2 regions of the Enterobacter sp. fkY84-1 genome follow, and region 2 is predicted to be linked to the other one. Evidence: predicted binding sites of a transcription regulator. Region 2 holds the regulator's gene; the other holds the start of a gene.
The links. The regulator PurR, encoded in region 2, represses purine synthesis genes. The targets are predictions, from matches to a motif close to CANGCAAACGTTTGCNTG.
Positions count from the first base shown of each region.

Region 1: gcvT (glycine cleavage system aminomethyltransferase GcvT) is a predicted target of PurR. The motif match lies at 4,310-4,327, and genes of this name have one in related genera.

Region 1 covers NZ_CP169393.1:3,899,461-3,907,117, reverse strand. The annotation lists gene ACEPLT_RS18610 (YecA/YgfB family protein) at 1-253, shown strand, start outside; gene pepP (Xaa-Pro aminopeptidase) at 285-1,598, shown strand; gene ubiH (2-octaprenyl-6-methoxyphenyl hydroxylase) at 1,595-2,773, shown strand; gene ubiI (FAD-dependent 2-octaprenylphenol hydroxylase) at 2,786-3,988, shown strand; gene gcvT (glycine cleavage system aminomethyltransferase GcvT) at 4,386-5,480, shown strand; gene gcvH (glycine cleavage system protein GcvH) at 5,504-5,893, shown strand; gene gcvP (aminomethyl-transferring glycine dehydrogenase) at 6,021-7,657, shown strand, end outside.
Region 2 covers NZ_CP169393.1:1,967,205-1,974,861, reverse strand. The annotation lists gene sodB (superoxide dismutase [Fe]) at 1-482, shown strand, start outside; gene ACEPLT_RS09415 (MFS transporter) at 521-1,687, opposite strand; gene cydH (cytochrome bd-I oxidase subunit CydH) at 1,851-1,940, opposite strand; gene purR (HTH-type transcriptional repressor PurR) at 2,238-3,263, shown strand; gene punR (DNA-binding transcriptional activator PunR) at 3,281-4,192, opposite strand; gene punC (purine nucleoside transporter PunC) at 4,307-5,506, shown strand; gene cfa (cyclopropane fatty acyl phospholipid synthase) at 5,805-6,953, shown strand; gene ACEPLT_RS09385 (riboflavin synthase) at 6,985-7,626, opposite strand.

The sequences.
Region 1 (7,657 bases), 1.9 Mb from region 2:
AAACCACTATCTGCTGGGGCTGGGCGTCACGCAGCCTAAACTGGACAAAGTAACCGGCGAAGCGGGTGAGGCGATCGACGACCTGCGCAACATTGCCCAGCTTGGCTACGATGAAGACGAAGACCAGGAAGAGCTGGAAATGTCTCTCGAAGAGATCATCGAGTACGTGCGCGTGGCGGCACTGCTGTGTCATGACAACTTTACGCGCTCACAGCCGACCGCACCGGAAGTTCGTAAGCCAACCTTACATTAAGAAAAATAACGCACAGGAGGGTGTCATGGTTATCTCGAGTCAAGAGTATTCGCGCCGCCGTCAGGCGCTGCTGGCGAAAATGCAGCCAGGCAGCGCCGCGCTAATTTTTGCTGCGCCTGAAGTGACGCGCAGCGCTGACAGCGAATATCCCTATCGCCAGAGCAGCGATTTCTGGTACTTCACCGGCTTTAACGAGCCGGAAGCGGTACTGGTGCTGATTAAAAGCAATGACACCCACAACCACAGCGTGATTTTCAACCGCGTGCGCGACCTGACGGCCGAAATCTGGTTTGGCCGCCGCCTGGGCCAGGAGGCCGCGCCGGCGAAGCTGGGCGTTGACCGGGCGCTGGCGTTTAGCGAAATCAACCAGCAACTCTACCAGCTGCTTAACGGCCTCGACGTGCTCTATCACGCGCAGGGCGAATATGCCTACGCCGATGAGATTGTCTTCACCGCGCTGGATAAGCTGCGCAAAGGCTCGCGCCAGAACCTGTCCGCACCGGCCACGCTGACGGACTGGCGTCCGGTGGTGCATGAGATGCGCCTGTTCAAGTCTGAGGAAGAGCTAAATGTGATGCGCCGCGCGGGCGAAATCAGCGCGCTGGCACACACCCGCGCCATGGAGAAATGCCGTCCCGGGATGTTCGAATACCAGCTGGAAGGCGAAATTCACCACGAATTTAACCGCCACGGCGCGCGCTATCCCTCCTACAACACCATTGTCGGCGGCGGGGAAAACGGCTGCATTCTGCACTACACCGAAAACGAAAGTGCGCTGCGCGACGGCGATCTGGTGCTGATTGACGCCGGTTGCGAATATCAGGGCTATGCGGGGGACATCACCCGTACCTTCCCGGTGAACGGCAAGTTTTCGCCAGCGCAGCGGGCGATTTATGACATCGTTCTCGAATCTCTCGAGACGGCGCTGACGCTGTATCGCCCAGGCACCTCCATTCAGGAGGTGACCGGTGAGGTGGTGCGCATCATGATTAACGGGCTGGTTAAGCTTGGGATCCTCAAAGGGGATGTCGACACCCTGATTACCGAGAATGCTCACCGCCCGTACTTTATGCACGGCCTGAGCCACTGGCTGGGGCTGGACGTGCACGACGTGGGCGCGTACGGCCCTGAACGCTCGCGCGTGCTTGAACCGGGCATGGTGCTGACCGTCGAGCCGGGCCTGTACATCGCGCCGGATGCCGACGTGCCTGAAGAGTATCGTGGGATTGGCATTCGTATTGAAGACGACATCGTGATTACCGAAACCGGTAACGAAAACCTGACCGCCAGCGTCGTGAAAAACGCTGACGATATCGAGGCGCTGATGGCAGCGGCACGCGCATGAGCGTGATTATCGTGGGCGGCGGCATGACCGGGGCCACGCTGGCGCTGGCCATCTCGCATATGACGCAGGGCCAGCTTCCGGTGCACCTGGTAGAAGCCGTTGCGCCAGAGGCGTCGAACCACCCCGGTTTTGATGCCCGCGCCATTGCGCTGGCGCAGGGCACCTGCCAGCAGCTTTCCCGCATTGGGATCTGGCAGGCGATTGCCGACCGTGCTACGGCGATCGGGACCGTTCACGTCAGCGATCGCGGACATGCAGGCTTTGTCACGCTGGACGCGCAGGATTACCGGATTGATGCCCTGGGTCAGGTCGTTGAACTACACGATGTGGGTTTACGTCTGTTCCGCCTGCTTCAGGATGCGCCGGGCGTGACGCTGCATTGTCCGGCACGCGTGGCAAGCGTAAGCCGCAGTGAAGCGTCGGTTAGCGTGACGCTGGAAAACGGCACTGTGCTGGATGGCCAACTTCTGGTCGCCGCAGACGGTTCGCGCTCGGCGCTCGGCACCCAGTGTGGCGTGGAGTGGCGCCAGCAGCCTTACGGGCAGGTGGCGGTTATCGCCAACGTCTCAACGGCTGCAGAACACAACGGCAGGGCGTTTGAGCGCTTTACGCAGCATGGCCCACTGGCGATGCTGCCGATGTCGGACGGGCGTTGTTCCCTGGTCTGGTGCCATCCGCAGGATAAGGCTGAAGAGGTGAAGGCCTGGTCCGACGAACGTTTTTGTACCGAGCTGCAGAAAGCCTTTGGCTGGCGGCTGGGGCGTATTACCCATGCCGGCAAGCGGACGGTCTACCCGCTTTCGCTTACTACGGCGTCTCAGTCCATCTCCCATCGTCTGGCGCTCGTCGGTAATGCCGCGCAGACGCTGCACCCTATCGCGGGGCAAGGTTTCAACCTTGGCTTACGCGATGTCATGAGCCTGGCCGAATCTCTGGCGCAGGCGTGGGGCGAGCAAAAAGACTGTGGGGCGTATTCGGTGCTGAGTCATTACCAGAAGCGCCGACAGGCGGATAAAGAGGCCACCATCGGTGTGACCGATGGTCTGGTCCATCTTTTTGCCAATCGCTGGGCACCGCTGGTTGCGGGTCGCAACCTTGGGCTGATGGCGATGGAATTATTCATTCCGGCACGTGACGTGCTGGCGCAGCGGACCCTGGGTTGGGTCGCGCGTTAAGGAGTTATCACCGTGCAAAATGTTGATGTCGCCATCGTTGGCGGCGGAATGGTTGGACTGGCATTGGCCTGCGGATTACAGGGCAGCGGCCTGCGCGTGGCGGTGCTGGAGCAAAAGCAGCCTCAGCCCGTTGCACCGGATGCGCCGCCGGAACTCCGCGTCTCGGCGATCAATGCGGCCAGCGAAAAGCTGCTGACGCACCTTGGCGTCTGGGCAGATATTGTGGCGCACCGCGCCAGCTGCTATCACGGCATGGAAGTGTGGGATAAAGACAGCTTTGGTCATATTGCTTTTGACGATGAAAGCATGGGCTATAGCCATCTGGGGCACATCGTTGAAAACGCGGTGATCCACCACGCGCTCTGGCAGAAAGCACAGCAGTGCGGCGACGTGACGCTGATTGCGCCTGCGCAGATCCAGCAGGTGGCGTGGGGCGAAAACGAGGCGTTTATCACCCTGCAGAGTGGCGACATGCTGACCGCGCGTCTGGTGGTCGGTGCTGACGGTGCCAACTCCTGGCTGCGTAATAAAGCCGATATCCCGCTGACGTACTGGGATTACCGCCATCATGCTCTGGTCGCGACGATCCGTACCGAAGAGGCGCACGGAGGCGTGGCGCGCCAGATTTTCCACAACGATGGCATACTGGCGTTCCTGCCGCTTGCCGATCCGCACCTGTGCTCAATTGTCTGGTCCCTGGTGCCGGAAAAAGCCCAGCAGATGCATGAGGCGACGCCGGAGGCCTTTAACCAGGCGCTGTGCGTGGCCTTTGATAACCGCCTTGGCCTGTGCACGCTTGAAAGCGAGCGTCAGGTATTCCCGTTAACCGGCCGCTACGCGCGCCAGTTTGCGGCGCACCGTCTGGCGCTGGTGGGGGATGCGGCGCATACCATCCATCCGCTGGCCGGGCAGGGCGTCAACCTTGGCTTTATGGACGCGGCGGAGCTGGTAGAAGAGCTGCGTCGCCTGCATCGTGAAGGCAAAGATATCGGCCAGCATCTCTACCTGCGTCGCTACGAGCGCAGCCGCAAGCACAGCGCGGCGATGATGCTGGCGGGCATGCAGGGCTTCCGCGAGCTGTTTGCCGGGTCAAATCCGGCGAAGAAATTGCTGCGCGACATCGGCCTTAAGCTTGCTGACACCCTTCCGGGTGTTAAACCTCAACTCCTCCGTCAGGCGATGGGTCTGAACGACCTCCCGGACTGGCTGCGTTAATGTAGACCCCTGTCACACTTTCTTTTCCCGGCCTCTGCGCCGGGGAAATTCCCTCGTTTGAAATATTCTAATTTCACGTCATTTTTCGCATTAGATAATCTAATGTCGTGTTTTTCTCGTTACGGAAATTCGGCCCGTTTTTCCGCACGAAATATCACCATGTGCTAAATCCTGTTAGACCATTGTTAATTTTGTGCGGGGTTAATCGCATTTTTCCAGTGGATAACTCTGTAGGCTTTTCAGCGTTTTTTGGTCATAAGCTAATGTGATGACCTGTTTTGCCTTATGGTTAACCGCCGGTTTCGGTGGTAAGTTCAGGTAAAAGAGAACGTTTGCGTCGGTGCCCGAACGCGGGGCCGATACCGGGTTTCACGGTGAATTTTTCAACGAGGACAAGATGGCTCAACAGACTCCTTTGTACGAACAACACGTGTTGTGCGGCGCCCGCATGGTGGACTTCCACGGCTGGATGATGCCGCTGCACTACGGCTCGCAGATTGATGAGCACCACGCGGTGCGCACCGATGCCGGTATGTTCGACGTGTCCCATATGACGATTGTCGATCTGCGCGGTAGCCGCACCCGGGAGTTTTTGCGTTATCTGCTGGCAAACGACGTCGCCAAACTGAAGACGCCGGGTAAAGCGCTCTATACCGGCATGCTGAATGCCTCGGGCGGCGTGATTGATGACCTTATCGTCTACTACTTCACCGAAGATTTCTTCCGCCTCGTTGTAAACTCCGCCACCCGCGAAAAAGACCTCTCCTGGATCACCCAACACGCCGAACCGTATGCCATCGACATCACCGTCCGTGATGACCTGTCGCTGATCGCCGTGCAGGGGCCTAACGCGCAGGCGAAAGCCGCGTCTCTGTTCAACGATGAGCAACGTAAAGCCACCGAAGGCATGAAGCCGTTCTTCGGCGTGCAGGCGGGGGATCTGTTTATCGCCACCACCGGCTACACCGGTGAAGCGGGCTACGAAATTGCGATGCCGAACGAAAAGGCCGCTGATTTCTGGCGTGCGCTGGTGGAGGCGGGCGTGAAGCCTGCGGGCCTGGGCGCGCGCGATACGCTGCGTCTGGAAGCGGGCATGAACCTCTACGGTCAGGAGATGGACGAAGGCGTCTCTCCGCTGGCCGCCAACATGGGCTGGACCATCGCGTGGGAACCGGCTGACCGTGACTTTATTGGCCGTGAAGCGCTGGAGATGCAGCGTGAGAAGGGCACTGAACAGCTGGTTGGCCTGGTGATGAAGGAAAAAGGCGTACTGCGCGGCGAGCTGCCTGTACGTTTTACCGATGCTGACGGCAATCCTCGCGAAGGCGTGATCACCAGCGGAACCTTCTCACCGACGCTGGGCTACAGTATTGCACTGGCACGCGTGCCGGCGGGCATTGGCGAAACGGCGGTGGTGCAAATCCGCAACCGCGAAATGCCGGTCAACGTGACCAAACCGATTTTTGTTCGCGCCGGTAAGCCGGTCGCCTAACTATTTTTATCAGGAGAACTTCAATGAGCAATGTGCCAGCAGAACTGAAATACAGCAAAGAACACGAGTGGCTGCGTAAAGAGGCGGACGGCACTTACACCGTCGGGATCACCGAGCACGCGCAGGAGCTGCTGGGCGACATGGTGTTTGTTGACCTGCCTGACGTGGGCACGACCGTGAGCGCGGGCGACGACTGCGCCGTGGCGGAGTCCGTAAAAGCGGCATCAGACATCTACGCACCGGTAAGCGGTGAGATTGTTGCGGTCAACGACGCGCTGAGCGACTCCCCTGAGCTGGTCAACAGCGAGCCTTATGAAGGCGGCTGGATCTTCAAGATCAAAGCCAGCGACGAATCCCAGGTTGCCGCGCTGCTGGATGCGACCGCATACGAAGCACTACTGGAAGACGAATAACGTTGTGCCGGATGGCGCTGCGCTTATCCGGCCTGGAGATCAACGTAGGCCCGGTAAGCGTTAGCGCCACCGGGCAACAGCGTTACAGATAACTACGATTCACTGCACGTTTCAGGAACCATCGCTCATGACACAGACTTTAAGCCAGCTTGAAAACCGTGGCGCCTTCATTGAACGTCACATTGGGCCGGATGCTCAGCAACAGCAGGAGATGCTGAAGACGGTTGGCGCGGATTCATTAAACGCACTGATCGGCCAGATTGTGCCAAAAGACATCCAGCTTGCCACGCCGCCTCAGGTGGGGGAAGCCACCACGGAGTTCGCCGCGCTGGCGGAGCTGAAGGCTATCGCCGGCCTGAACAAGCGCTATAAGTCTTACATTGGCATGGGCTACACCAACGTGCAGTTGCCGCCGGTGATCCTGCGCAACATGCTGGAAAACCCGGGCTGGTACACCGCCTATACGCCGTATCAGCCAGAAGTGTCCCAGGGTCGTCTGGAAGCGCTGCTGAACTTCCAGCAGGTAACGCTGGATCTGACCGGTATGGATATCGCCTCCGCGTCTCTGCTCGATGAAGCGACCGCCGCCGCCGAAGCGATGGCGATGGCGAAGCGCGTGAGCAAGCTGAAAAATGCCAACCGCTTCTTCGTGGCGGCGGACGTGCATCCGCAGACGCTGGACGTGGTGCGCACACGTGCGGAAACCTTCGGCTTTGACGTGATCGTCGATGACGCTGACAAAGTGCTGGATCACCAGGACGTCTTCGGCGTGCTGCTGCAGCAGGTGGGCACCACCGGTGAAGTTCACGACTACGGCGCGCTGATTGCCGAGCTGAAATCCCGCAAGGTGGTTGTGAGCGTTGCCGCCGATTTTATGGCGCTGGTGCTGCTGACGGCGCCGGGCAAACAGGGCGCGGATATCGTATTCGGCTCTGCGCAGCGCTTCGGCGTACCGATGGGCTACGGCGGCCCGCACGCGGCGTTCTTCGGCGCGAAAGATGAATTCAAACGTTCCATGCCTGGCCGTATTATCGGCGTCTCCAAAGACGCTGCCGGTAATACCGCGCTGCGCATGGCGATGCAGACCCGCGAGCAGCATATCCGCCGCGAGAAAGCGAACTCCAACATCTGTACCTCACAGGTGCTGCTGGCTAACATCGCCAGCCTGTACGCCGTGTTCCACGGTCCGGCTGGTCTGAAACGCATTGCCAGCCGCATTCACCGCCTGGCCGATATCCTGGCCTGCGGCCTGCAGCAAAAAGGTCTTAAGCTGCGCCATGCCCACTACTTCGATACCCTGTGCGTGGACGTGGCGGACAAAGCCGCCGTGCTGGCCCGCGCGGACGCGGCAAAGATCAACCTGCGCAGCGACATCCACAACGCCGTCGGCATTACGCTGGATGAAAGCACCACCCGCGACGATATCCTGAACCTGTTCAGCGTGCTGCTGGGTGACGCGCACGGTCTGGACATTGATGCGCTCGACAAAGACGTTGCGCTCGACAGCCGCTCCATTCAGGACAGCATGCTGCGTAACGACGCCATCCTGACGCACCCGGTCTTCAATCGCTACCACAGCGAGACCGAGATGATGCGTTACATGCACTCTCTGGAGCGCAAGGATCTGGCGCTGAACCAGGCGATGATCCCGCTGGGATCCTGCACCATGAAGCTGAACGCCGCGGCAGAGATGATCCCGATCACCTGGCCTGAATTCTCCGAGCTGCACCCGTTCTGCCCGCCGGAGCAGGCGGAAGGTTATCA
Region 2 (7,657 bases):
CGTACGTCACCAACCTCAATAACCTGATCAAGGGCACCGATTTTGAAGGCAAAACGCTGGAAGAGATCGTGCGCAGTTCTGAGGGTGGCGTATTCAACAACGCCGCTCAGGTGTGGAACCACACCTTCTACTGGCACTGCCTGGCGCCAAACGCCGGTGGCGAACCTGTCGGTGAACTGGCTACCGCCATCAACGCCGCCTTTGGCAGCTTCGCGGAATTCAAAGCGAAGTTCACCGATGCCGCCATCAAGAACTTCGGTTCAGGCTGGACGTGGCTGGTGAAAGAGGCGGATGGCAAACTGGCTATCGTGTCTACCTCTAACGCAGGCACCCCGCTGACCACCAGCGCGAAGCCGCTGATGACCGTGGACGTATGGGAACACGCTTACTACATCGATTACCGCAACGCGCGCCCTAACTACCTGGAGCACTTCTGGGCACTGGTTAACTGGGACTTTGTGGCGAAGAACTTCGCCGCGTAAGAGACACGCAGAAGGGCTCGCCCTTCTGCGTTTTTGGTTTATTCCGCAGCGCAGGCTGCTTCTGGCTGTTTACGACCCGACATCATCACCAGCAGCAGACCGAGCGCGGCAATAATCGCCCCCATCACCGGCACAAAACTGTACCCCAGCCCACCGGAAATCACGGCCCCACCGGCCGCCGCACCGAGCGCATTGCCCAGGTTAAAGGCGCCAATATTGACCGAGGATGAGAGGCCCGGCGCTTCATGCGCGACACGCATCACGCGCATCTGCAGCGGTGGCACCACCGCGAACGTTGCAGCCCCCCAGACAACCATTGCGATCGCGGCACCAAACTCGTTACGCGCCAGCCACGGAATGGCGATCATGATAACAATCAGCAGGGTTAAGAAGCCCTTCAGCGTTCCGCTCACGGAACGGTCGGCAAATTTCCCGCCTAGATAGTTGCCAATCGAGAAGCCCACGCCAATCAGCACCAGCATCGCGGTCACAAAGAGAGGCGTTGCGTGGGTGATATCGTGCAACACCGGTGAAATATAGGTGTAGAGGGTAAACATCGCCCCTGCCCCCAGCACGGTGGTCAGCAGCGCGGAGAGCACCTGCGGGCGCATCAGCACCGCCAGCTCCTTACGCACTTCCGGACGTTCTCCGGCGCTGCCCTTTGGCAGGGAGAAGAACAAGGCCACCATCGCGACCACGCCCAGTCCGGCCGTCGCCAGGAAGGACATCCGCCAGCCAATGACCTCGCCCAGCCAGGTTGCCGCAGGAACGCCGCCGATGTTAGCGATGGTCAGGCCCATAAACATGGTGGCTACGGCGCTGGCCTGCTTGTGTTTCGGCACCACGCTTGCCGCCACAACCGACCCCAGCCCAAAGAACGCGCCGTGGTTAAGGCTGGTCAGAATACGCGAAAGCATCAACGTGGTGTAGTCCGGCGAAATGGCCGAAAGCACGTTGCCGAGGGTGAAAATCGCCATCAGGAAAATCAGCGCATTGCGGCGCGCGCGGTGTGAAAGAAGAAGCGTCATCAGCGGCGCCCCCACCATCACGCCAATGGCGTAGGCGCTGATTAACATGCCGGCCGCAGGGATCGAGACGTCCACGCCGCGGGCGATAACGGGCAGTAACCCCATCGGGGAAAATTCAGTGGTGCCAATCCCAAAAGCGCCAATCGCCAGGGCCAGCAGGGGAAAATTGATTTTCATGCGTCAACTCCGGATGCCGTGTCATGTGGTGACACAGAACAAAGAAGCGGAAAGCATGACATCAATCACAAAAAATGAGAAGTTAACAAAATGGCAAAAGATTTTTGCCTTAGGAGTAACAATCGGGGGGAGCGGGAGGGAGAAGGCTCTCCCTCCGCGTAAATCAGTGCAGCGCGGCCGTCAGACCCGCCGCGACAATCAGAGCCAGCACAACCACGGTGGTGAACAGCGAAAACTTCAGATCGGAACTCATCAATTTTTCTCCTTTTAATCCCCCCACGAAAAGTGAGCCTGCTCATTTTTGCATAATTTACGTCAAAAATCTTCCTGGATTTAGGCTGATAAACACTTTACCTCTTCCCCTTTTCATCAAGATAGGACAAAATTCCACGCTAAATTTATTAGCGTACCGGCCATTGACCCCCTCCTGACGTCCCGTGTCGTTTTCCCGGCGTGCCGCAATTCAAGATTGCGTGATAAGGGTGAGAGAAGGCAAACGTTTACCTTCAAGTTTTTCAGGAGTTTAGGATATGGTCTGGAGTGACATTTAATGGCAACAATTAAAGACGTAGCAAAACGCGCAAACGTTTCCACTACAACCGTATCACATGTAATTAACAAAACCCGCTTTGTGGCGGAAGAGACGCGCAACGCCGTCTGGGCAGCAATCAAAGAGCTGCACTATTCGCCAAGTGCGGTTGCGCGCAGCCTCAAGGTTAATCACACCAAATCCATTGGATTGCTGGCGACCAGCAGTGAAGCGGCCTATTTTGCCGAGATCATAGAAGCGGTAGAGAAGAACTGCTTCCAGAAAGGCTATACCCTGATTCTGGGCAACGCGTGGAACAGCATAGAAAAACAGCGCGCCTACCTGTCGATGATGGCGCAAAAGCGCGTCGATGGCCTGCTGGTCATGTGTTCCGAGTACCCGGAATCCGTGCTGTCGATGCTGGAAGAGTATCGCCATATCCCCATGGTGGTCATGGACTGGGGTGAAGCGCGCGCGGACTTCACCGACTCCGTCATCGACAACGCCTTCGAAGGCGGTTACATGGCGGGTCGTTACCTGATCGAACGCGGTCACCGCGAGATTGGCGTGATCCCCGGTCCGCTGGAGCGTAACACCGGCGCGGGCCGTCTGGCCGGTTTTATGAAAGCGATGGAAGAAGCGCTCATCACCGTGCCGGAAAACTGGATCGTGCAGGGCGACTTTGAGCCGGAATCAGGCTACCGCGCGATGCAGCAGATCGTTTCCCAGCAGCACCGCCCGACCGCCGTTTTCTGCGGTGGTGACATCATGGCCATGGGCGCACTCTGCGCCGCCGATGAGCTGGGTCTGCGCGTACCGCAGGATATTTCCGTGATCGGGTATGACAACGTGCGTAACGCGCGCTTTTTCACCCCGGCGCTGACAACCATTCACCAGCCAAAAGATTCGCTGGGCGAAACGGCCTTCAATATGCTGTTGGACAGGATCGTCAACAAGCGCGAAGAGTCGCAGTCCATTGAAGTTCACCCGCGCCTGATTGAACGCCGTTCCGTTGCGGACGGTCCGTTCCGCGACTACCGTCGTTAATCCCTTGACGGGGCCAGCTACGCTGGCTCCCGTAACCATTCCCGGTTTAGGGTTTCGCTGTCCCCCAGATAATCCAGCAGCCAGGCCATGGCGGGCGAGACATCATTTTGTTGCCAGGTCAGGCAGCAGGCCGCGTCCGGGAAAGGATTCTCCAGCGTCAGTTCAACCCATTCTCCGGTATCGATGCGCGGACGCGCAAAATGAGCGGGCACCATCGCGACGCACAGCCCGGCGCTGAGGCACGTCGCCGATGATTCCCAGTCAGGAGCCACCACCCGCCGCTGGTTATCCAGAAGCCAGGTGATACGCTTGGGCAATGAACGGGACGTATCCTCCAGCACCAGCGACGGCCAGTTGCGCAGCGTATCGTCGCTCAGCGGACCTTCCATCGCTGCCAGAGGATGATCGCTGGCCACCACGCATTTCCAGCTCAGCATACCCATGTCGCGAAAGGCGTAACGTCCCCCGACCGGGATCGCCTGCGTCGCGCCAATCGCCATCTCCGCCCTGCCGTCCGCCAGCGCATCCCAGACGCCGTTGAACACCTCCTGCGAGACCCGTAGCTCGACGTCAGAGAAATGACGATAGAAATCCACGATCATTTGTCGGGTGCGTTCCGGCTTCACGATGTTATCTACCGCGATGGCGAGATGCCCCCGCCAGCCGTTGGCGATCTGCTGACACTGTTCGCGGGTGATCTGCATTTTTTTGATAACAGAACGCCCTTCTTTCAAAAACCATGCTCCGGCGGGCGTTAATTCCACGTCGCGATGCCGCCGTTCAAACAGCGGAACCGCCAGCCACTCCTCAAGCTGACGCACCGTGTAGCTGATGGCCGAAGGGACGCGGTGCAACTCCTGCGCTGCACCGCTAAAGCTGCCGTTACGCGCAACAGCATCGACCACTTCAAGCGAATAATCTGACCACATTTTCTGCCTGCAAAAAATTTGAATGCACCCGCCAAATATTAGCGTTTCACAAGCCGCTTTGCACTCCCTACACTCTGCGCCAACGTACACCTGCCTCCTCAGGAGAATAAAAGAATGCAACCCAGGAAAGGATTTTTAGTCTGGCTCGGCGGCTTAAGCGTGCTGGGCTTTTTGGCCACCGACATGTACCTGCCCGCGTTTGCCGCGATGCAGGAAGACCTGCAAACCCCTGCCGCGGCCATCAGCGCCAGCCTGAGCCTGTTCCTTGCCGGTTTTGCTTTCGCCCAACTGCTCTGGGGACCCCTCTCGGATCGCTTCGGCCGTAAACCGGTACTGCTGCTGGGTCTGGCCATTTTTGCCGTGGGCTGCCTGGGGATGCTGTGGGTGCGCGATGCTACCTGGCTGCTGGTACTGCGCTTCGTTCAGGCCGTGGGCGTCTGTGCCGCGGCGGTGACCTGGCAGGCGCTGGTGACCGACTACTACCCGGCTAACCGCACAAACCGTATTTTCGCCACCATTATGCCGCTGGTGGGCCTCTCCCCTGCCCTGGCTCCGCTGCTGGGCAGCTGGATCCTCGCGCACTTTGACTGGCAGGCCATTTTTGCCACGCTGTTTGCCATCACGCTGGTGCTGATGCTGCCGGCGTTTGCCCTTAAGCCCGCGCATAAAAAAGAGGCGCATGCCGACGCGACGCCGATTACCTTCACCTCCCTTCTGAGCGCCAAAGCGTATCGCGGGAATGTCCTGATTTATGCCGCCTGTTCGGCCAGCTTCTTCGCGTGGCTCACCGGCTCGCCGTTTATTCTGCACGATATGGGCTACAGCCCGGCGGCCATCGGTCTGAGCTATGTTCCGCAGACCATCGCGTTCCTGGTGGGCGGGTACGGCTGCCGCGCGGCGCTGCAAAAATGGGAAGGTCAGCAGATGCTGCCATGGCTGCTGGTGCTCTATGCGCTGAGCGTCATCGGTACCTGGGCCGTCGGGTTTATTCCGGGCGCGGGTCTGGCTGAAATTTTGGTCCCCTTCTGCGTGATGGCCGTGGCAAACGGAGCGATTTATCCGATCGTGGTGGCACAAGCGTTACGTCCGTTCCCGCAGGCGACTGGCCGCGCCGCCGCGCTGCAAAATACCCTGCAGCTGGGTCTGTGCTTCCTCGCAAGTCTGGTGGTCTCGGCGCTGATTGCCACGCCGCTGTTGACCACCACCAGCGTGATGCTGTTCACCGTAGCGCTGGCGGTATTGGGTTTCCGCATGCAGGCGTCCGCGCAGCGCGAGCAGGATAACGGCGCGCAGGTGGAAACTTCGCATGCCTGATTGCGCCTGAAATCATGTTACATTTCAGTGATTAGGTTGCTAACAATTTTCTATTGAATCACCAAATTTTGAGGCCTATACTAAATTTGGTTCGATTAAATACGATAAATATTAAGTGTTAACGGGAGCCGGAGTGCTCCCGTTTTACCATGGAAGGCATTTCGGCAAGGGTTATCTCCCTTCCTCTGTTCTACGTCGGATACTAGCCTCGCGGTATTTACCGTGAGATTTCTCACAAACCAAAAAAAGCGTCTACGCTGTTTGAAGGTTCTGATCACATCAGGGTGATGGAGAAGCTATGAGTTCATCGTGTATAGAAGAAGTCAGCGTTCCGGACGACAACTGGTCCCGGATCGTCAGTGAACTGTTAGGTCGAGCAGGCATCACTATCAACGGATCTTCGCCATCCGATCCCCAGGTAAAACATCCCGACTTTTTTAAACGCGTGTTGCGGGAAGGATCGTTAGGCCTGGGAGAAAGTTATATGGACGGCTGGTGGGAGTGCGAACGTCTGGATATCTTTTTTGCCAGCGTGTTGCGCGCCGGTCTGGAAAATCAACTCCCCCGCAATCTGAAAGACACCCTGCGTGTCGCCTCTGCCCGACTGTTTAACTTGCAAAGTAAAAAACGCGCCTGGATCGTCGGCAAAGAACATTACGATCTCGGCAACGACCTGTTCAGCCGCATGCTGGACCCTTTCATGCAATACTCTTGCGCCTACTGGAAAGACGCGTCGACGCTTGAGGAAGCACAGCAGGCCAAGCTGCGCCTGATCAGCGAGAAGCTGCAGCTACAGCCCGGCATGCGCGTGCTGGATATCGGCTGCGGCTGGGGCGGGCTGGCGTATTTTATGGCGAAGCACTACGGCGTCAGCGTGGTCGGCGTGACGATCTCAGCGGAACAGCAAAAAATGGCGCGGGAGCGCTGTCAGGGTCTTGATGTGGATATCCGGCTGCAGGACTACCGTGACCTGAACGAGCAGTTCGACCGGATCGTTTCCGTCGGCATGTTCGAGCACGTGGGGCCAAAAAACTACGACACCTACTTTGAGGTGGTGGATCGTAATTTGAAACAGGACGGCCTCTTCCTGCTGCACACCATCGGCTCTAAGCGGACCGATAACAACGTTGACCCGTGGATCAATAAATACATCTTTCCGAATGGTTGTTTACCGTCCGTTCGCCAGATTGCCAACGCCAGTGAATCCCATTTCGTGATGGAAGACTGGCATAACTTTGGCGCGGACTACGACACCACCTTAATGGCGTGGCATGAACGTTTCCAGAAAGCCTGGCCCGAGATTGCGGACAACTATTCAGAACGATTTAAACGGATGTTTAGCTATTATCTGAATGCCTGCGCGGGGGCGTTTCGCGCACGGGATATTCAGCTCTGGCAGGTGGTATTCAGCCGGGGGATTGAACACGGACTGCGTGTCGCACGCTAAAAAAATAACCCCGGATAGCCGGGGTTATTTTTTATTCTTCTTCTGCGGTCTTTATTATTGCGGCTTCTTTTGCTGCCAGCACGCGCTCCACCGTATCAACCACGGCCTGGGTTTGCGGATCGATTTCGATATTCACGCGATGCCCCAGTTTTTTCGCGCCCAGCGTGGTGCGCTGCAGCGTTTCAGGAATTAAATGCACGCAAAAACGCGTTGGCGTCACTTCTCCCACCGTCAGGCTAATCCCGTCAATGCCAATAAATCCTTTATAGAGGATGTATTTCATTAATGACGGGTCCTGCATTTTAAACCAGATTTGACGGTTATTTTCCGAGGTCACGATTTTCGCCACTTCGGCAGTGGTCATGATGTGCCCCGACATCAGGTGACCGCCAATCTCATCGCTGAACTTCGCCGCGCGCTCAACGTTGACGGTATCGCCTACCACCAGCTCGCCCAGGTTAGTGATCCGCAGCGTCTCTTTCATTAAATCAAAGCTAATCTGGTTGCCGTTAATTTCGGTCACGGTCAGGCAGCAGCCGTTATGGGCAATCGAGGCGCCGGTTTCGATGCCCTCAAGCATATATTCCGGCAGCTCAACAACATGAGTACGGAAATTAGGTTTTTCATCAATGGACACCACTTTGGCAGTGCCCTGCACAATACCAGTAAACATGCTTACAACTCCTGTTTTTTCCGAACGGTGA